Regions from separate parts of the Peribacillus sp. BM1 genome, predicted to be linked through region 3. Evidence: riboswitches for the same ligand, from Rfam matches in the RefSeq annotation. Region 3 holds a riboswitch; each other region holds the start of a gene.
What was found. A riboswitch is a leader RNA that binds a small molecule or an ion and turns the genes downstream of it on or off. The one in region 3 is predicted to bind S-adenosylmethionine.
Positions count from the first base shown of each region.

Region 1: linked by a shared signal. The riboswitch ahead of AC1MGI_RS08685 (methionine ABC transporter ATP-binding protein) and the one ahead of AC1MGI_RS01610 (homoserine dehydrogenase) in region 3 are both predicted to bind S-adenosylmethionine.
Region 2: linked by a shared signal. The riboswitch ahead of fbpA (Fur-regulated basic protein FbpA) and the one ahead of AC1MGI_RS01610 (homoserine dehydrogenase) in region 3 are both predicted to bind S-adenosylmethionine.
Region 4: linked by a shared signal. The riboswitch ahead of AC1MGI_RS02605 (methionine ABC transporter ATP-binding protein) and the one ahead of AC1MGI_RS01610 (homoserine dehydrogenase) in region 3 are both predicted to bind S-adenosylmethionine.

Region 1 covers NZ_CM155259.1:1,808,741-1,814,228, forward strand. The annotation lists gene AC1MGI_RS08670 (ATP-binding protein) at 1-140, opposite strand, end outside; gene AC1MGI_RS08675 (aminotransferase class I/II-fold pyridoxal phosphate-dependent enzyme) at 503-1,669, opposite strand; gene AC1MGI_RS08680 (carbon-nitrogen family hydrolase) at 1,752-2,534, shown strand; SAM riboswitch class I at 2,644-2,749, shown strand; gene AC1MGI_RS08685 (methionine ABC transporter ATP-binding protein) at 2,863-3,876, shown strand; gene AC1MGI_RS08690 (methionine ABC transporter permease) at 3,866-4,537, shown strand; gene AC1MGI_RS08695 (MetQ/NlpA family ABC transporter substrate-binding protein) at 4,561-5,397, shown strand.
Region 2 covers NZ_CM155259.1:2,371,037-2,376,524, reverse strand. The annotation lists gene AC1MGI_RS11435 (ABC transporter ATP-binding protein) at 1-287, opposite strand, end outside; gene AC1MGI_RS11430 (acyl-CoA thioesterase) at 734-1,243, opposite strand; gene AC1MGI_RS11425 (N-acetyltransferase family protein) at 1,641-2,156, shown strand; gene AC1MGI_RS11420 (Spo0E family sporulation regulatory protein-aspartic acid phosphatase) at 2,313-2,495, opposite strand; gene fbpA (Fur-regulated basic protein FbpA) at 2,864-3,049, opposite strand; SAM riboswitch class I at 3,349-3,454, opposite strand; gene AC1MGI_RS11410 (MFS transporter) at 3,521-4,732, opposite strand; gene helD (RNA polymerase recycling motor HelD) at 4,792-5,488, opposite strand, start outside.
Region 3 covers NZ_CM155259.1:334,962-340,449, forward strand. The annotation lists gene AC1MGI_RS01605 (HAD family hydrolase) at 1-223, opposite strand, end outside; gene AC1MGI_RS01610 (homoserine dehydrogenase) at 408-1,616, opposite strand; SAM riboswitch class I at 1,730-1,835, opposite strand; gene AC1MGI_RS01615 (DUF2584 domain-containing protein) at 2,027-2,269, opposite strand; gene AC1MGI_RS01620 (alpha/beta hydrolase family protein) at 2,293-3,099, opposite strand; gene AC1MGI_RS01625 (alpha/beta hydrolase) at 3,568-4,521, opposite strand; gene AC1MGI_RS01630 (hypothetical protein) at 4,760-5,020, opposite strand.
Region 4 covers NZ_CM155259.1:511,843-517,330, forward strand. The annotation lists gene sufC (Fe-S cluster assembly ATPase SufC) at 1-8, opposite strand, end outside; gene AC1MGI_RS02590 (YuzK family famiily protein) at 452-604, opposite strand; gene AC1MGI_RS02595 (MetQ/NlpA family ABC transporter substrate-binding protein) at 963-1,823, opposite strand; gene AC1MGI_RS02600 (methionine ABC transporter permease) at 1,840-2,508, opposite strand; gene AC1MGI_RS02605 (methionine ABC transporter ATP-binding protein) at 2,501-3,535, opposite strand; SAM riboswitch class I at 3,708-3,819, opposite strand; gene AC1MGI_RS02610 (O-acetylhomoserine aminocarboxypropyltransferase/cysteine synthase family protein) at 4,266-5,488, opposite strand, start outside.

The DNA.
Region 1 (5,488 bases), 1.5 Mb from region 3:
CAGCGAAGGTCCCAAACTGAACCTTTTTCAAGAGCTATAGGAAGTAGCATGCATAGGATAAGTGAGACTACTGGGAAAATACCAATAATCCATCCTTTTATTTCTTCTAATCGATAGGCATATTTAATTAAATAAACCATTTGTACTAAACATAGAGAGAGTAGAATAAATAAAAAATTGATAAGTAAGTCCTTTGTCATAAGATCCATCGTTGCACCGAGCTTTCACTAATAGTATGAATCATTAAAAGTATTATATGTAAATCATACCAAAATAAGTAAAAAGTTACTAGTGATATATAATAGAAAAAAGAATTTTCAGATAATAAGCACAACGAGAAATTTTTTACCATTAAAAAGGTGGCCCATAAGAGACCTGGCACCAACACAGTATTACAGCTAGGTATTCTGAAACGAAAATCATACTAGCTGTAATATATTGTGGGATTTGACACCTTGGCATATGGGACGCCCTCCTTACTTCGAATTTATGATGATATGAATTATTGGAATAAATTTAGTTTTCCAATCCGCTCTACGGCCTTTACCAATAATTTTTCATCGACTAATAAACCGACACGGATATACCCTTCTCCATATTCACCAAACCCTTTTCCAGCAGCAACTGCTACATCTGCTTTCTCAAGCAAATAATCGGCGAATGTTTCACTAGTAAACCCATTAGGAACCGGCAACCAAGCGAAAAAAGATCCAGTTGGTGCCTCGACTTTCCAACCAATATTTTGACATGCCGTAATAAAGGCATTTCGGCGTTGTTCATAACGGTTGACAAGTTCTTCAACACATTGCTGATCATCTGTTAGCGCAGCAACTGCGGCCTTTTGAACAGCCGGAAATAGACTAACATATAAATGGTCTTGAATGAGGTTTAAGGCTTCAATTATTTTGGGATTCCCGACTGCAAAGCCAACGCGCCAGCCAGCCATATTATAGGTTTTCGATAAGGTATACATTTCCACACCAACGTCTTTTGCCCCGTCAACTTCAAGAAAACTTACTGGTTTTTTTCCATCAAAACCGATGGCACCATAGGCGAAATCATGCAAAATCGTGATGGAATGTTTTTTCGCAAAAGCAACTGTTTCTTCAAAGAACGTCCGATCTACTGTAGCACCAGTCGGATTGTTCGGATAGTTAAGATACATTAATTTTGCTGCTTCTTTTTGTTTTTGCGGTATGGCGTTGAAATCTGGTAAAAATTGATTTTCAGCTTTAAGTGGGAAGGTCTGATACTCGACATTCGCCAACACTGCACCTGATAAATAATCCGGGTAACCTGGATCAGGCAATAACATAAGTTCGCCTTCATTTAACAAGCACATTGGCAACTCAACTAGACCTGTTTTCGTCCCAAATAAAATAGCTACTTCAGTCTCTGGGTCGATAGCTACTCCATATTGTTTTAAATAAAATTCGCTAGCAGCTTCCTTCAGTTCTTTAAGTCCTCTAAACGGAGAATATTTATGAGTTTGTGGATCCTCTACCGCAGTTTGTAGCGCTTTGATGATATGAGGTGGTGTCGGCTGATCAGGGTTACCTTGACCTAAGTTAATAACATCCCGTCCTTCTGCAACTGCTTTGCCTACCTTTTCAACTAGGTTTGCGAAAAATTGTACTGGTAATTTTTTTAAGCGCTCTGAATATTCCATGTGAACCACCTTTTATGTAAGAGTTGCTATTTAATCTAAAATTTTATAATATTTAGATAAAAAAGTCTAGAGGTGCCGAAAAATGAAGATTGCTTGTGTGCAAATGGATATCACCTTTGGTGAGCCAGAAAAAAATTTTACAGCGATTGAAAAATATATCGAAGAAGCGGCAAATGCACAAGTGGATGTCATTGTATTTCCGGAAATGTGGAATACAGGCTACGCTCTCGATAAGCTTGACAGTCTGGCTGATCGCGAGGGAAGTATAACAAGAAAGCTACTGTCTCAGCTTGCCAAAAAACATCAAGTGAACATTGTCGGTGGTTCAGTAGCAACGAAAAGAGGAGACAAATACTTTAATACGATGTATATCGTGGATAGAACTGGAAAAATTGTCGCCGCCTACGATAAAGCTCATTTATTCAAGTTAATGGATGAGCATGTATATTTGAACGAAGGACAAAGTATGAATGTATTTGAATTGGATGGTATAACGTGTGGCGGGGTCATCTGTTATGATTTGCGTTTTCCAGAATGGATTCGGACTCACACTTTAAATGGAGCCAAAATTATGTTTATACCGGCTGAGTGGCCAAAGCAACGGATTGACCATTGGCAATTATTATTGCAAGCAAGGGCGATTGAAAACCAATGTTTTATCGTGGCTGTCAACCGCGTCGGTAAAGACCCAAATAATGAATTTAATGGTCATTCGATGGTCATTGCACCTTGGGGTGAGTTACTTATTAGCAATCAAACAGCGGAAGGGATCTTGTACGCGGAACTGGATTTAGAGGAAGTCGATCGGGTACGGAAGACGATTCCAGTTTTTCAAGACAGGCGGACGGATTTATACGAATCATAAGGATTTAAAATTGGTACACTGCTAGAGTAGTAGTGTGTTATTATTTTTTTAAGATTGACAATAGTTAAATAGTTTTATAATATATTAATTACAATAAATTTAATCATGATACTTATCCAGAGCGACCGAGGGACTAGGCCCTATGACGTCCGGCAACCCCCAATATTGGGAAGGTGCCAATCCTGCAGAATGACCATCATTCTGAAAGATAAGTCGAGATTCTTTCGTATTTCGATGCTCCTTTCAGTTGAAGGGAGCATTTTTTTGTAGGAATAAAGGTCTATCTCTTATAAATCACTTGTCAATTTGAAGAAATGTGAGGAATCGTATGATCGAAATTCGTAATCTTTCTAAGACATACAAAACGAAAAAAGGGTTGGTTAAAGGAGTGGATGACGTTTCGCTGACCATAGAAAAAGGAGAAATCTATGGAATTGTCGGATATTCTGGAGCAGGAAAAAGTTCATTGCTTCGCTGCATTAATTTGTTGGAGCGGCCCACTTCAGGTCAAATTAAAGTGGATGGAACCGATCTTACATCTTTAAAAGGTGAGGATTTACGTTTAGCGCGGTTAAAAATCGGTATGATTTTTCAACATTTTTATTTAATTAGTCAAAAAACCGTGTTTGAGAATATTGCCTTTTCTTTGAAAGCTGCCAAAATACCAGCGAGCCAAATAAAAGGGCGGGTAGAAGAGTTGCTTAAAATGGTCGGTCTTGTTGATAAAAGAGATGTTTATCCTGCGCAACTAAGTGGTGGGCAAAAGCAACGGGTTGGCATTGCCCGGGCGCTTGCTAATAATCCAACGGTGCTATTATGTGATGAGGCCACTTCAGCACTAGATCCGACCACTACAAAGTCAATATTGAATTTATTGAAGAAAATTAACAAAGAACTCAATATTACGATCGTTTTGATTACTCATGAAATGAACGTTGTAAAGGAAATTTGCAATCGAATGGCCATTATGCAGTTCGGGAAGGTCATTGAAGAAGGTGCGGTATATGACATTTTTGCCAACCCTCAGGCAGAACTTACAAATGAGTTTATCGAAAGTGTTGTATCTTTTGAAATACCTGAAGTCATATTAAATGGATGCACGGGACCGATTGTGAAAGTCATGTTTAAAGGAAAGGTTGCTTCAGAAGGTATCATTTCCGATATGCTTCAGCAGTATAACGTAAGTGGTAATTTTCTGCATGGTTCGATTGAATATATTCAAGAAATGCCACTCGGTATCTTTATTATGGAATTAAAAGGACAAAAGGAAGAAATCGAAAGCTCACTTCAGTTTATTGAAAATCGTGCTGCGCAAGTGGAGGTGATACGCGATGGGCTTTGATTTTAATCATTTCGTTGAACTTATCCCAGATATAAATCTGGCTTTTATGCAAACCATTTATATGATTACCATTTCACTAGTGGTTGCCGTTGTGATTGGCCTTCCGTTCGGAATATTATTATTCGTAACGAACAAAGGCTTATTCTTGGAAAATCGCTGGTTCAATAATGGATTAGGTTTTGTAGTGAACTTGGTACGTTCAATTCCATTTATCATTTTACTAGTTGCACTACTTCCACTAACTAACTTTATAGTAGGATCACAAATTGGACCCACTGCAGCGAGTGTATCTCTATCAGTTGCAGCGATTCCGTTTTTTGCTCGAATTGTTGAGACAGCATTGCGTGAGATTGATAAAGGGGTCATTGAGGCAGCTATTGCCGCTGGTGCAACACCATGGATGATCGTCAAAGATGTGCTACTGCTAGAAGCCAAATCTGGCATTATCTCAGGTGTCACGCTAACGCTCGTCAGTTTAATCGGGTTTTCGGCTATGGCTGGTACTGTTGGTGGCGGCGGAATCGGCGATTTGGCTATCCGTTTTGGCTATTATCGCTATGACAACACGATTATGATTGCAACAGTAATTATATTAATTATATTAGTTCAGATTATTCAACTTGCTGGTGATTTCATCGCCAAAGTTGTTGATAAAAGATAAGAAACAGAAAGAGGGAGAAATTTATGAAAAAATGGCTAACAGCATTTATTTTAGTAGTTGTTGTAGCGGCTTTAGCTGCATGTGGCAATACTGACAGCGAGAAAAACAGTAGCAAAGGGACAAGTTCAGAATCAAAAGAAATTAAATTTGGAGCGACAGCCGGTCCTTATAGTGACATGGTAACGAAAGCTATTATCCCTGGATTAGAAGAAAAAGGATATAAGGTGAAGATTGTTGAATTTAGCGATTACATTCAACCGAACAAAGCGTTGGACAATGGTGATATTCAAGCAAACCTGTTCCAAAATACCATTTACCTTGAAAATTTTGCGAAAGAAAATAAGATGGATTTAACAGCGTTGCTCTCTGTACCCACTGCGCCGATGGGGATTTTTTCAAACACGTATAAGTCCATAGATGAAGTAAAAGACGGGGCAACGGTTACACTTCCTAATGACCCAGTCAATGCGGCTCGTGCGCTTAATACGCTCCAAGATGAAGGCTTGATTGTAATCGATGAAAATACAGACCCACTAACGGTATCAGAAAAAGATATTAAGGAAAATAAGAAAAATCTGAAATTCCAACCGCTCGAATCAGGTCAACTTCCCCGTTCAGTGGAAAGTGCAGACTTAGCTGCTGTCCCTGGAAACTTCGCGTTGGCCGCCAAGATGGACTTGCTTGATGCATTAGCACTTGAAGATATGCGTGATCAATATCGCAATGTAGTGGCTGTTAAAACAGACGATAACGATTCACAATTTGCAAAAGACATCAAAGCTGTTGTCGAGTCAGAAGAATTTGAAAAGATTATTGACGAAGAGTTCAAAGGATTTGGAAAACCTGGATGGATGAAGTAATTAGAAGCTATTGACTAGTGGGACGTTATGTGTAAATAATAAATGAATAAGATAAGAAGCTAGGTGTGGTTCGAAATCTGAATCATCCCTA
Region 2 (5,488 bases), 2.0 Mb from region 3:
ATGATCCCTATCTCTTTTCCACGTATTTGATTCATTTGCCCTTCTGAAATTGTAACGACATTTCTTTCTCTATATTTGATTTCTCCTGCGATCTTCGTCCGTTGATTATTATGCAATCTCATAATCGATAGAGCTAATGCACTCTTTCCACATCCTGATTCGCCAACGACTGCCACGATTTCATTTTCACTTACTGAAAATGAAACATGATCCACCGCCATATAATACTTATCTTTTATTTTAAACGATGTGGTTAGATTCTCTATTTGCAAGATTGGTTTCTCCATTGACATTGCCCCACCTTCATTGTCAATATTCAGTATGAACACAAGCTCTGCTCATCAAGGAGCGTTTGTAAATCCCTTTCTTTATTACAAACTAGATTGGATTTGCAAACTCTTAAAACACGATTTCTATGCTTCATTATTATTTTATAAAAGGAGATCAATCAATTTCCTATTCTTATCTTTATGTATACAGCTTTAATATAGAACATTCTCATAATTTTAATTCTCTAGTAAAACAAGACTTCAATACAGACTCTTCTGTTGTGTACTCATTAAAAACCTAATCATGCACACTAGAATTATGAATTAATGCACCTTTAGTAGAGATACTCTATGGACTCGAAAGATATTTTCTCGCAAACGATTCATTCTCCATAAAAAACCCCATAAATGTTAGATTGTTGTCTAACATTTATGGGGCAGTTCATTTTAGGTCGCTTTTGTTTTTATAGTTGGTTTGTCCCAAAGATAGCAGCAATTTCTTTTGTACCTACTCTTCGTTTCTTCCTCGCTTCTGCTCTAATCACAGCTGATTCATATAGTTTTATCTCCATCTCAGACTGTGGAATAATACTAGGCACAAGAGTTGGCTTTTCGTTTTCATCAAGAGCAACAAATGTCAAAAATGAAATTACGCATAAATTTCGAGTCCCTGATAGTAAATCTTCTGCAATTACTTTGACCACTACCTCCATCGATGTTCTTCCTGTATAAGTGACAAATGCTTCTAAACAGACCGCATTGCCTTCGTAGATTGGATGGAGAAAGTCTACAGAATCGGTTGATGCCGTTACAACCGATCTTCTTGAATGCCGCATAGCTGAAATAGCCGCTACATCATCAATATAAGCCATTAATTTCCCACCAAACATCGTTCCATTATTATTCGTATCAGGCGGTAAAACAAGGCTTGTTTTTACCACAAGAGAATCACTGCAATATTTCTGTTCTTCCATTATCCAAACTCTCCTGTCCAATTAAATCTCTTTTTACAAGCGTAGCCATTTTCCTCGGTATAATTCTTTCAAATAGTAGCAAGACGTTCATTTAAAAGTAAAGAAACTCGTTTTAAACCAAACAATTTTCTCGTGAACATACTCACTTCCACTCTCTTATTTTACTTTACATCTATCATAAATACCCGAACTACGTAAAGATAATTATTTTGTACGACAGAACACTGGGGGATTCATTTTCTTAGAGGATTTTTTAAGAAACTAGATATTCGATTTATCAATAATCTAAATATATATCCAAACTAAAAAAGAAATATTACACTACCATTCATTTTATAGTTCAAGTATGATATGCTTACAAAAAATATTTTTCATTCATCAATAAGGGGTATTGCACATGGATCATTCATTACAATTTCGACTTGCTTCATTAGAGGATTTGCCAAGAATAGTGGAAATTTATAATTCAACCATCGCTTCGAGAATGGTAACGGCTGACACTTCGCCGGTATCTGTTCAATCAAGACTCGCTTGGTTTCATGATCACATTCCTGATAAAAGACCATTATATGTAATAAAAATAGATGATCGGACTGCTGGTTGGCTAAGCTTTCAATCGTTTTATGGGAGACCTGCCTATAACACAACTGCTGAAATAAGTATCTATTTGGACGATTCGTTTCGTGGGAAAGGTCTTGGTGGACTTGCTATCCAGAAAGCCATTGAGCTATGTCCTTCTTTAGACATCGCTACAATCCTCGGATTCGTATTCGGTCACAATACACCAAGCATTAAATTATTTGAGAAATTCGGGTTTGAAAGATGGGGAAATCTTCAAAAAATTGCCTTGCTAGACGATATTGAACGAGATTTAATCATTTTAGGAAAAAGAGTGCTACACGAAAAAGGATAAAATTAAACAAAGGATGTTCAAAGGAATCTTCATCCCCGCAAACTGCGACATACAGTCTATATACGTGTTATTTTCACATAATACTGTGTGTTGAAGTACGAGGTCTGACCCTTCCGAGACATCCTCTTCTCTATTTAGCCTACCTCGAAACATCATCTAATACTCTTCACTATATTGCGCATCCGTGAGAGGCGTAATATTGAAGATATTTATTAATATGTCAAGCTCTTGGCTCGCTCTAATTGTTTGTTTATTCGAAAGTCCAAATCCCTTTGCTAGTTTAATCATTTCTTCACGCTTTTGTTCAATTTCATTGGATAATTGAACGAAAGATTTCATCACTACCTCACACTCCATCAGCTATTTTGACTTATTGTAAAATAAGTCTAGAGTTATCATCAAATAAAAGCAATATTTTACAATCAAAGTTTTACTTCATTAATCTAGAATTCGCAAATTAGACACATTTTATACAACTCGTATATTATTTTTTTCAATTTAATCTAAACAAATTCTGTAGTACATTCCCGAAATGAAGCATTCAACCAAAATAGCAAAAAGGATATCCCAAAAGTAAAAGATCTGCCCCCGTAACTCCTACTTACAGTTTAAACGAAGTGTAAGTAGGAGTTACGGGGGCAGACTTCTTTCGGACATCCTCTTTTATTAAGATTACTATCAGGTTATATTTGGTAATTTCTCCTCTGCTAAGTGACAATATTTTTAGTTGAAGAATGCTCTTTATTTTGAATTTGTTCAAATTCTCTCTCTAGAATATTCAAGGAAACATCATAAAAATGTTTTTGTTCGGATGTTTTATACACGCCACGGGATAATAATTGTTCGATTAAAAACGCCTTTTTTTCCTCAACTATCTGCAGTAACTTTGCCATTCTATACACCTCTTGCTTTATTTATTAGACAATTATTTCAATATGAATTTCTTCAACAAACTTTATATACCATTCCTAAGTGTACTTCAAACATTATTTCAGTAAATTAAAATTTTCATTCCTACGTGCTTATTCATAAAGTGAATCTTCAATCAGTTGGAGTTTACTACCCGTTAATGCGAGATAAATGCGGCAAACGATAGCCCACACTGTACAGTTAAGATTACAACCAACAAATCCAAACAATAAAAAGCCTCTTCTTAAACAAGAAGAGGCTGAAGTTTACGTCCGTTCGACTCTTCTTATCTTCCAAGCCTTCGCTTGTTGGATGTGGCACAGTGCTCAAAGTTGAGTCTGTTGCCGAGGTATCGCAGGGCCAAATCCCTCCACCTCTCTGGATAAGAATGATATATAATTGATGTTAATGCCATTATACGTTTTATTCCAAATAAAGTCAATGGTCATGTTTTGCTAATCTTGCAAAACAGTGTTCTTCGTTTCTTTCCCCCAAATTAACACGACAATTGCTCCAATTAAAATCGCAATTGTAAAAATTGTAAAAACCACACTAAGCGCAGTACCCGCTGCAACAAAATATCCGATGAGAAGCGGTCCCAAAACTCCCCCAACTCTTCCAGCAGCCGCCGCCATACCAGCGCCGGTACCACGAATCGTTGTCGGATATTGCTCAGGGGTATATGCATAAAGTGCCCCCCAAGCTCCTAAGTTAAAGAATGACAATAGCATACCTGACGTGATGAGCATCGGTAGTCCCTCTGCCGCGCCAAAGAAATACGCACTTACAGCTGTTCCAGTTAAATACGTGACAAGAACGAACTTGCGGCCCATTCTCTCGATAAACCACGCTGCAGTAAAATATCCAGGGAGCTGAGCTAAGGTCATAATCAATACATATTCAAAGCTCTTGATTAAACTAAATCCTTTCATCACCATAACACTTGGAAGCCACAAGAACATCCCATAATAAGAAAACACGACACAAAACCATAGAATCCATAATACAAGCGTTTGTTTTCTATGTTCTCTTGCCCACACACTTTTAATATTTTGCATAATCGTTGGCTTAGCTTTAATTTCAAGTCCGACATACTTCGGTGAATCCGGTAGATGTAAACGTAAATAAAGGGCATAAAACGCTGGGAGAGCACTTAAAATCAAAGCGATTCTCCACCCGTACCCTGGAATAACGAAATAGGAAATTAAAGCAGCAATAAGCCAACCTAATGCCCAAAAACTTTCGAGTAGAACGACCACTTTTCCTCGATTTTTGGCAGGTACGCTTTCTGAAACAAGCGTCGAAGCTACCGGAAGCTCTCCACCTAGTCCCATACCGATAAGAAAACGAAGTACTAAAAATAAAGCCAAAGATGTAACTAGAGCCGATAAGCCACTGCCAATTGAAAAAAGCAGCAAGGTAATGATAAAAACTTTCTTCCTTCCAATACGGTCAGCCATAATTCCGAAAAGAAAGGCACCAAATACCATTCCTATCGAATTAATACTACCGATCCACCCTACTTGTTGAGTTGTCAAACCCCATTCTGCTTGTAATGCCACCACAATAAATGACAGCATACCTACGTCCATTGCATCAAACATCCAACCGAGTCCAGCAACGCCAAGTAACCTACGATTAGAAATCGTTTTTGTATTCCCCTCCATGACAGTCCTCCTGAACAACCTCTTAACTATAAATACTTCGTTATTTTACCATAAATTGATCAACCATTGTCTTTATTTTCTTTTTCATAAAGATCCTCTGGAAGCAATTTAATGAATGGACTTATCTCACTAGTGAAACATATACATAATTCATGCATAGCACGAGTACACGATGTGTATAGCAGTTTTCGTTCACTTTCCAGACCGTATTGATCCTTCGATGCATCATAAATAATGACCGCGTCAAATTCTATTCCTTTTGCCAAATAAGAAGGGATAATCATAACTCCATCAGTGAATGTAGTTTTCCCTACACCAATTCTGTTAAGTTTCATTTTCCCCTTTAATGCTTCATATGCAAAACTTGTTTCTGCTTGTGTTTTACAAATAATCGCAATCGTTTTATGCCCAGATTCTATAAATTCCTTTGTTTTCTTCAAAATCTTCGATAGAAGATACTCCTGGTTTTGACAATGTACGATGACAGGCTTTTTCCCTTCTCGATTAAAAGGTTCAATTTGGCTACCATCCAAAAGCAGACTTTTTGTGAATGTAACAATTTCCTTCGTTGAACGATAGCTTCTATTCAAAATTACCTTTTCAGTTTCGTTTTTCTCAAACAAAAAAGTCAAAATGTCCAAACCTGCATTGTTTCCATGCGCATAGATCGTTTGGTTAAAGTCACCCAAAACTGTCAGTTTACTTTTTGGAAATAAATTCTTTAAAAAAGCAAACTGAAATGGCGAATAATCCTGA
Region 3 (5,488 bases):
CATCAGTTTGTTCTCTTACTTCATTGGAGTGATTAGGCAACAAAGCTTCCCATACTTTTGGTAAAGGTACACCCATAATCTCGCGGTATTTATCAATAGGGGTTACTGTATCCCATTTATTTAATGACCGTAAATGATTAAATGTATCATCAAGTGATAATTCCAAGATTTTATCTGTTTGAAATAGCGTTCCATCCATATCAAAGATTAGTGATTCAGACATTATTTCCCTCTCCCTTTTTAAACTTTTTATTAAAAATTTACCAAAATAAAAGAATAAGCAATTATTGTTCTCCAAACAGGTAGTTAATGATTGGGATTATCGTCCCTTTTCCCCATTCACTTCGTTTGTGCAACTCTCACCAAGTACGGTGGACTTGAGATCTTATTTTATAAATCAGATTAATTTATGACCTAACAAGTGCTTGTTCAGGTAATACTTTCCCAAGAACTTGATAAAAATAAGTATTTGGCCATTGAATATCACAAATTTCCTCCCAAGATGCTTCGACAATGAGAACATTTGGATTAGGTCTGTCAATGATTTGAATATGAGAAGGAATATTTTCTACAGCCACATCTCCTGCCAGTGCCCAATAAATCTTGGATACCTTCACACTTAATCCATTTTGTTCATCTAAGAAAATAGGCGAAAAACTATGTTTATTTATATACACTAAATCTTCGATAATGGCACTTGCGGTTGGAAGCATTCCCGCTCCAGGCCCTTGGAGGCTAATGTTTCCTACAATATCTCCATCAATGGAGACTGCATTTTGCACGCCTTCGATTTGATAAAATGGATGTGTTTCATTGACCAGTACAGGTTTGACTGAGCATACGATCCCTTTTTCTGTCTTTTCCATAGAAGCTACATGTTTAAATCGATACCCCAATGCTGAAAAAAGCTCAATTTGCTCAGGTGTGATTGATTGAATCCCTTGTCGAACGGATTCCTCCCAATTAGGGATCTCTCCAAAAGCTAGTTCACTTAAAATCACCGCTTTGTAAAAGGCATCGTATCCTTCAACATCATTTGTCGGATCAGCTTCTGCATAACCTTTTTCTTGTGCTAGTTTTAACGCTGTTTCAAATGGACAGCCGTCTTCTCGCATCTTTGTCAAAATAAAATTCGAAGTCCCATTAAGAATACCTTGCACTTTTTGGATATTATTTACGTTTAACAATTGTCGTAGAGTTTGGATAATCGGAATTCCACCTGCGACTGTTGCCTCAAATCCTAAAGTAACCCCTTTTTCCTTGGCTATCTGTTTTAATTGAGTTCCATGATAAGCAAACATTTCTTTGTTTGCTGTTATAACATGACATCCTCTGTTCATCGCTTGCTGCAAGTACGTAAAGCTAGGCTCTTGACCAACGATCGCATCAATGACAACATCTAGCTGCTCAAGTGTAATAATCTTGTTAAAATCATCGGTTAACAGAACATCAGAATCTAGTGTATGATGTTTTTCTATATTTTTAACAAGTATGGCAACCACTTTTACCTCTTTCCTAAAAATACGCTTAAGCTTTTCCTGATGTGTTTGAATCGTTTTATAAACCCCCTTCCCCACTGTACCGTAACCTAATAATGCAATATGTAAAGCTGTCATGTATATCTCCCCCTTGTCCTATTTATCGATGACTTTAATTGAACATCAAAAAACTCCCCACTGCATATGGACAGAAGGGGAGTTTGAATGTTTATATTCAAGATTTATCCACCCTCTTATCTACGGAATGGTTACCATTCCTCTGAATTTGGCACCGGGCATGATATGCTGGTTGCCGAGGCTTCGCAGGGTCAGTCCCTCCGCCTCTCTTGATAAGAAAAGTTAAAATTATTAAACTATTTATAATAATATAGTACTTTAAACATTTATCGTCAATAGCGTAAAATGAAACTTCAGAAAAAACAATGAATATGAAAAGGGTGAAATCAACGCAATTTCACCCTCTATATGTACTGTTCATGACATTAATTGTATTCTAAACGGAATTCGTTACTCTAAAGCCTACTTGTTTAATTGGTTGAATTCAATGACACCAACTGATAGGTGATTTCAGTTTGGTTGTTTGTCCAAGAAACTTTTTGAATGATGGCTATCCCATTCGTTTCACTTTCGATCGTTTTGCGAACTTCAATTGGAATATCAATTGGGTATAGGCGATAGCCGTCTTTCGTTAAACGGAAAAGATTTTCTTCCTCTCTGCTTTCACGGCCTTTTGTCACGATCATCGTGTTTAACTCCATTGGCATTCCCAAAGCATAAACCTCCCTTCCTTTACTTACTTTTTAGCACATTGCTTTCTCGTTTGGTTTTTCATCCACTGTGTTAGATCACAAACGACTTTTCGGTTGATATTCGGCGGGAAATAGTGGGTAAATTCGTCAAAATACCAACTCCAAACAGGCTTGTCTTTTTCCTTCAATATTTTCTCCAGCCTGTAGGCGTGTTCAATGGACACGTTATTGTCTTTTTCACCGTGAATAATCAGAACTGGTGCAACAAGTTCATCTACTGCAAACAGTGGTGTGCGGTATTTATATTCGTTTGGAACTTTACTCGGCGTACCACCAATAACACGCTTCATCATGCGACGTAGGTCTACACGTTCCACATAAGTTAGAAACATATCAGACACTCCGCCCCATGTGACAACGGAGGCAGCTGATTTACAATAAATTGCCGTCCAAAGGGCCATAATTCCTCCTCGTGAAAACCCGAAAATATGGATATTCTCGGGTTTCACACGTTTGTGCTGTTCGAGTAATGTAAAGCCACTAATCCCATCAGCACGGTCTTCGCCTGCAAAATCTTCATCCCCTTCTCCGCCTTGATTCCCCCGATAATACGGTGCAAACACAATGAAGCCTTCTGCTGCAAATTGCACAATACGACTCGGGCGTACTTTGCCGACATTTTTAATGCCTCCTCGTAAATATAAGAAACCATCATACATTTGATCATCATCTGGCTCAGCAAGAAGCCCCTTCACCTTCAAGCCTTGTGAAAGATACGTTACGATAAACAGACGAATATTCGGATGCGGTGATGGAAACCGCTGCTTCGTTATAATTGTGCCATCCTCCATCATACATCCCCCTTTCATAAAACTCATTTCTCCTTATTGTAAATCAACTCCCCCATTTTATCCTGCATTAACAGGTAGTATATAGACTTTTTTAAGAGATAGTAAGGTAACCTACCTTTTTACATAAATAGGAAAAATGTTAGTTAAGATTAACTGTCGGTAAAAGCCCGATTGGTGTGATACAGTGAAACTTACCGATGCGTAAGTAAAGGTTTAGTTCCACAACATGGGGAGCAAACAGACGAAGACATGAGGACGCAGTGTACTTAGTATGTAATTCATTGATTCGGGTTCGTACTGTCGCTTTATCGAAGCGGAGTGAAGCTTCCTTCCAAAAGTGTTCTTCATTCCATCTTTCAGGTTTTTGAAAGCATAATCTCCTTTTTGATTAAATAAATCAAAAAGGAGATTATGACAAAAGAGGTTCGTTCCTTTAAAAGTTAATCTTCTTTTTTGGGGATGCTCCCTCTATTCACGCAGCCATGCGTTTGCAAGCATTATAGCCCCTTTTGCTGCTTCTGTGTCTGCGAATTCGTTAAGCATCACAAAGTCATGAATGATACCCTGGAAGCGTACTGCAGTTACCTTTACACCAGCTTCGCGAAGTTTATTGGCGTATGCCTCTCCTTCATCGCGCAAAACGTCGGCTTCTGCCGTGATAACTAAAGCTTCAGGAAGTCCCTTTAATTGTTCTGTTGTTGCCCGAAGTGGAGATGCCGTTATTTCTGCTCTCTGTTGTGGATCGGAAGTATACTGGTCCCAGAACCATTGCATTCCATCCCTACGCAGAAAATATCCGGTAGCAAATTGTTTGTATGAATCTGTATCAAATGAAGCATCCGTTACAGGATAGAAAAGTAATTGCTTGCCAATAGCTGGGCCTTTTCGTTCTTTGGCCATTAGTGTAATAGCTGCCGACATATTTCCTCCAACACTGTCACCTGCTACTGTAATATTACTTGAATCCATCCCGTAATTATCGCCTTCTTTAGCAATCCATTCCAAAGCCGTATAGACCTCTTCTATAGCAATCGGATATTTAGCTTCTGGCGAGAGACTGTAATTAGTGAACACGACCGCTGATTGTGATCCAACAACAAGTTCCCGAACTAAACGATCATGTGTATGTGCGTTTCCGAAAACCCAGCCTGCACCATGCGTATATAAAATGACAGGGAGATTTTCTGGGGCATCTTCAGGGCGCAATATTTTAATGGATACAGGTCCAGTTGTTTCTCCCTCAATGACAAGCTCTTCTACTTCAACCGGCTGCTTTTTAACCTCTCCGGACTGTACTTCATCTACTGTTTCCCTGCCCTTCTCTGGACCAAGATCAAACAGGTACGGCGGGTTAGCCGTGTCCTCTACGAATTTTTGTGCAGCAGGCTCCAATACAACTTTTCTATTTTGATTTTGTGTCATCTTTAACTCCTCCTAAAGTTTTATTCGTTTTCATTTTATGTTTCGCTAAATTTCACTGCATATAACATGCCCAGAACGACCTTCATGTAAGGTCGGCCAAAACTCGGCGAATTCGTTACAAGCGACAACAAAATACTCATATGCAACGTCTTACCACCATTTAGTCTAACAGTCACAACACCTCGATCCGTACTAAAACCATAAAACTTCGAACCGATCAGACTCTCAATTCCGAAGGTTAGCAAACCTGTGCTAAAGAAAGTATCACTATCCCTGATACAGTTAGCAAAGAAGGAGAGAGATAGGTATAAACAATCGAATATCCACCAAGCAAGAAAAAGGTGATTGATAATCCAAGTGCCACTTCGCGCTTCTTAAAAAGAGCCAGCTGTTGAACAGGAGGTACAGGTTTCTCCTCATCTCTACCCAAAATAGAAGGATATATAACCACCATCGTAATGAATCTAGGCAGAGCGATTCCTCCAAATGCATCTGCCATCTTCCAAAAGATACCGATAATTAATCAAGATTTTTAAGGTGTGAAAGTTGAGTGTATAATAATGAAAATCGTACTAGATCGTTGTTAATGATGACAGTTATTCGTTTTCCTAAAGCACCCATGAATTTCAACCAAATGTGAAGAACCATAAATTCCACTTCATTTATGTCCGAAAGCTGACCATAAATCAAAAGGTTTGATGTGAAAAAGAGACTGATTGTACGTATCTATCGGCGAAAAGCAACACTTACAACCTGCCTCTCTACTACTTTCTAATGAAAGTACGCGCACAGTTATTATTCCAAAAAAACGTAAATAAGAACAATACGATTCGTTTTCAGTCGAACCGTTACTCCTTTCCGATGGGAACTTATGGATCGCAATTATGCTGGTTTTATGAAGTGGCGCGATCCTTTTTTCTCTCTCTTATAGGCATTCACACATTTTTCACTTCTGCATACGTTATTC
Region 4 (5,488 bases), 180 kb from region 3:
CCTGACATAGTAATACCTCCGTGATCTAAATCCTATTTTATAGCTAGAAAGTAAGATACCTTCTTTTCTATGACCGTTAAAATGATTCTCACTTTATTCTCATTATAATCTTATATCAAATTTAAACTGTAAGCAACTAATTAAGAAGCTTTTCTACTATAAGGATAGTATTTTCCAATGCACAATGCAAGTAAAGCCCATTCCTAGAAATTTCCTACAGGCACCCCATTATTTTTCCCATAAAAAAACAATAATTCGATTCTTATAAAGTTATTATAATGAAGACTATGTAAAGGTGGTTGATAAGGCTACCCCCAAGAGTCTGCCCTTCCGTTATGGGACATCCTCATCATTTTCTTGGCAATAATGTTTTCTACAGCAATCAAAAAAGACCGGCCGAAGTCCATTAAATGAACTTCGGCCGGTCTTTTTCCTGTCTATTCAAATGGAATTATGAATGAATCTGGCGCTGCAGATTATTCACGATTCGGTTGCCTTCTTCATAATCCCTCTCTCTTCGTTCCTCGACCTGGAGTCGCACATCCAATCGCCTGCTATACTCACTGTAGCCTACCCCATGTGATTGTTGCATCGCCTTTTCCATTTCGCTCGTTACGTTTAACTCTAGAGAGTTGATAATGAATCATCCTTCCATTTTTTATTGGATTTTAGTGTAACATCTTAGCAATTTACTTTTCAAAATCCATATACTCGGCACAGAGTCGATTACACTTGATCAGCTTAGGAATACAACTAATATCCTTACTATTACGGACCATTGCTATGTGATATGTATATCATCCGAAGTTTCATTTGCAAAATTCACAAAAGAGAAGAAGGGTGTCCCAATGATCTCACCCCTACCCTAACAACAGTTTATAAGTGATTTAGCCACTTACTTTAAACTGTATATAGTAGTCGAGGCTTGACCCTTTTGTTTGGGACACCCTTCTTCACACTATTTATTCAGCAGGTAAAACTGCACCTTTATACGTTTCAGTAATGAAATCTTGAATTTCTTTTGAGTGTAGAACTTCTACTAATGCTTTAATGTCTTCACGTTTCTCATCACCAGTACGAACGGTAAGGATATTAACGTAAGGATTATCTTTCGATGATTCAACAACAATTGGATCTTTTACTGGATCAAGTCCTGCATCTAATGCATAGTTTGCATTTATGACTACAGCATCCCCTTCACCATTATTAAAGACCTGTGGAAGTAATGCAGCTTCAATATTAGGTTGGAATACAAGTTTCTTCGGGTTTTCAACAATATCATCAATGGTTGCTTTTGTCTTGCTTATACCTTCTTTTAACTTAATCAAACCATGTTCTTGGAATATAGATAGAATTCTTCCTTCATCTGAAACAGCATCTCGCATGATGATTAAGCCGCCTTCAGGAATTTCGTCTAAGCTTTTGTACTTTTTGGAGTAAATTCCGATTGGCTCAATATGAACGCCGGCAGCATTAACGAAATCATAGCCTTTATCTGCAATCTCTTCTTCTAGGTACGGGATATGTTGAAAGTAATTGGCATCAATTTCTTTTCCAGCCAAGGCTTTATTTGGCAAAATAAAATCTGAGAAAACTTTAATTTCAAGATCGATTCCTTTTTCTTTTAGAATTGGTTTTGCTTGTTCAAGAATCTCTGCGTGTGGAATATTTGAAGCACCGACTACAAGTGAAGTTGATTTGTCAGCTGAATCTGTGGAACCATTTCCGCTTTCTTTATCATTATTGGCAGAGCCACATGCAGTAAGACCTAATAGTAACGCGGAAGTAATTGCTAATGTTGAAAACCATTTTTTCTTTTTCATTCTCTTACCCTCCATCTTATCTTTTGTCTAATTTTGAAGTTATATAATCTCCAATAAATTGGATGACGAACACAATAAGTAAAATAAGAATCGTCGCTAACATCGTTACATCATTTTTGCTTCTTTGGAATCCTTCTTTATAAGCAAGATCTCCTAGTCCACCTGCACCAATTGCCCCCGCCATCGCTGTATAACCGATCAATGCAATCGCAGTAACCGTAATACCTGACACAAGTGCAGGCATGGATTCTGGTAGTAGTACTTTAAAAATAATAGTACTCGTTTTAGCCCCCATGGATCTTGCGGCTTCAATTACACCCTTATCCACTTCTCTAAGGCCAATCTCGACCATCCTCGCATAAAAAGGCGCAGCTCCGATAATTAATGCTGGGAGAGCCGCCTTTGCACCTAGCATAGAACCTACCACAATAATCGTAAACGGAATTAATAAGATTATCAGAATAATAAATGGGATTGAGCGGAAGATATTGACCACCGCAGAAATAATCACGTTAATAAATTTGTTTTCCCATATCTGTCCTTTAGACGTCAAAAATAACAATAATCCTAGTAAGATACCTAATATAAAAGTCGCAAGTAGAGCTATACCTGTCATATATAGTGTTTCTTTCGTAGCTAGCCAGATATTTTCCCAGATAACATTCGGTAACCATTCATTAAGCATTCGAAATCACCTCCACGCCAACCTGCTGTTCTTTGATGAATTCAATCGCGTGGGTGATTTCTTCATCACTACCATCCATATGAATAAACAATGTGCCATACGATCCATGTTGAGTTTGCGAAATTTTCCCTTGTACGATATTAACATCCAATTGAAAATTACGAATAAGCTTTGTAATTAGTGGACTTTCCGTATTTTCGCCGACAAAAGTTAATTGTACAACCTTGCCTTGTGGATAGTGCTCTAGTAAATGTTCCACAGTGTCCTTCGTTTCCTCAGGCTCCGTTACTTGTTGAACAAACCGCTTTGTTATTTGTTCAGCAGGGTTCCTAAATACGTCAAGAACCGGTCCTTGCTCAACAATTCTGCCACCTTCCATGACGGCTACCCGATGACAGATTTTTTGGATGACATGCATTTCATGAGTAATAAGTACAATCGTCAACCCTAATCGTTTATTAATATCGACCAAAAGTTCTAGAATCGAGTCAGTTGTTTGCGGATCAAGTGCAGATGTCGCCTCATCACAAAGGAGTACTTTCGGGTTATTCGCTAAAGCACGTGCTATCCCAACCCTTTGCTTCTGCCCGCCGCTCAATTGTGAAGGGTAAGCATGTTCTCTGCCCTCTAAGCCGACTAGCTTAATTAATTCATTGACTCGTTTTTGGCGTTCATTTTTCTTTACACCTGAAATTTCAAGTGGAAACGCGATATTATCGTGTACAGTACGAGACCACAATAAGTTGAAATGTTGAAAAATCATGCTGATCTCTTGACGTGCCTTTCGCAAGTTACGACCTTTAATGCTAGAAATCGCATTTCCTGCTACTACGACCGAACCCGTGGATGGGGTTTCCAGACCATTCAGCATTCGAATGAGGGTGCTTTTTCCAGCACCACTATACCCAATAATTCCAAATATTTCACCTTTATTAATCGTTAAATTCACTTCATCAACAGCTTTGATTGGCTTTGATTGCATGGATTTAGTACTGAATACCTTACTAACTTTCGACAATGTTATCATTGAACTCACCTCTTTTTGCAATAAACCCTATGAACCTACTCATGTTGTTTGTAAAAACCTTCTACTAAATAAGATTTCACGAACTGCTCCATTCATGCATTGTTTATTTACATAATTGGAAATTAAAAATGCCTTTCCGCATGAGCAGAAAGGCATTGTGAAAAAGACCTTTCTCTCATCTCCCAAAGCAATCAGCTTTGCGTGAATTGGCACCTTTTCAAAGCATTAGCTTTGCCGGTTGCCGGGCTTCATCGGGCACATCCCTCCGCCTCTCTTGATAAGAGCAAACAAGTATAAGAAATTGACAAATCATCAATTAAAGTTCATTTCGTTTTCGTTGGAATAATACCATGCAAAAAGATAGAGTGTCAATGTATTATATTTCTATTTATTGAAAAATCGTTAAAAAACTTGGCAACAATCGATTTAGATAAAGTGAAACTTCAATCAGTGGCGGTTTTCTTCATCCCCTACTGATTGTTAGTCCCGTTCTACTGTCGTTAAGATCGCAAGCAAGCTTCAATCAATCGACAGTACGAACTAAGGCTCAACGAACTCAGACTAAATACGCCGCATCCTGTGGGCCCAAACTTTACCTCTGCTCATGCATCGGTAAGTTTCACTCTATCTCACCAATCGGACCTTTACGGGCAGTTGATCCCCCACCTATCCTCTTTTAGCATGCTCAGAATCTCGAGATGGGGGTCTTACTGCTTAAGTGTGGGAAAAATTATTTTACCGCAAGTGAATGAATGCCTGTAGCTTTTTCAATCGCTTGTTCAAGATCATCGATTAAGTCTTGGGCATTCTCAATTCCGACCGATAAACGTACCAAATCCTCGGCTACACCTGATTTTTCAAGTTCTTTGACTGAAAGTTGCTGATGCGTCGTGCTCGCAGGATGGATGATTAAACTCTTCGCATCTCCAACATTGGCTACATGGGACCATAAGCGAATCGAGTTAATGAGATTCGCACCTGCTTCTCTGCCACCTTTAATGCCAAACGTAACAATGGAACCTGCTCCTTTTGGCAAATATTTGTCAGCCAAGCTCTTATCAGGATGATCTTCATTACCAGGATAGTAGACCCATGAGACAGCTGGATGATTTTGCAGATAGTCGATGATAATCTTTGTATTCAAAATATGTTCCTTCATCCTCACATGCAATGTTTCCAGCCCAATTGCGAATTGGAAAGCACTCTGCGGACTTAATGCTGGTCCAAGATCTCGGAGTAGCTGCACACGTGCTTTGGTAATAAAGGCGGCTGGGCCAACTGCTTCTGCATAAACGATTCCGTCATAGCTTGGATCTGGTTCAGTAAAGCCTGGGAAGTTAGGTGAGTTATAATCGAATTTCCCTGCGTCTACAATGATCCCGCCCAACGTTGTTCCATTTCCAAGCAGCCATTTTGTTGCGGAATGAACGACAATATCAGCGCCAAAATCAATCGGTCTGCAAAGATATGGCGTAGCAAACGTGTTATCGATAATGAGCGGAACGCCTGCTTCATGTGCAATGTCAGCCACCGCTTCAATATCAAACACACGCAAACTTGGATTGCCGATTATTTCTGCAAAGACTGCTCTTGTTCGTGAAGTAATCGCATCTCTGAAATTTTCAGGATCATCAGATGAAACAAATCGGACCTTTATCCCATATTTCGGAAGTGTATTGGCAAATAAATTATATGTACCCCCATATAAAGTTGAAGCTGCTACAATTTCATCCCCCGCACCAGCAATATTTAAAATGGCTAAAGTGATTGCAGCCATTCCGCTCGATACCGCTAAAGCGCCAATTCCACCTTCCAATAAGGCCACTCTTTCCTCAAATGTTGTAACTGTCGGGTTATGAATTCTTGAATAAATGTACCCAGGTTCTTTTAACCCGAACAAATTAGCAGCATGCTCCGTACTTTTGAACGCAAAAGCATTACTTTGGTAAATCG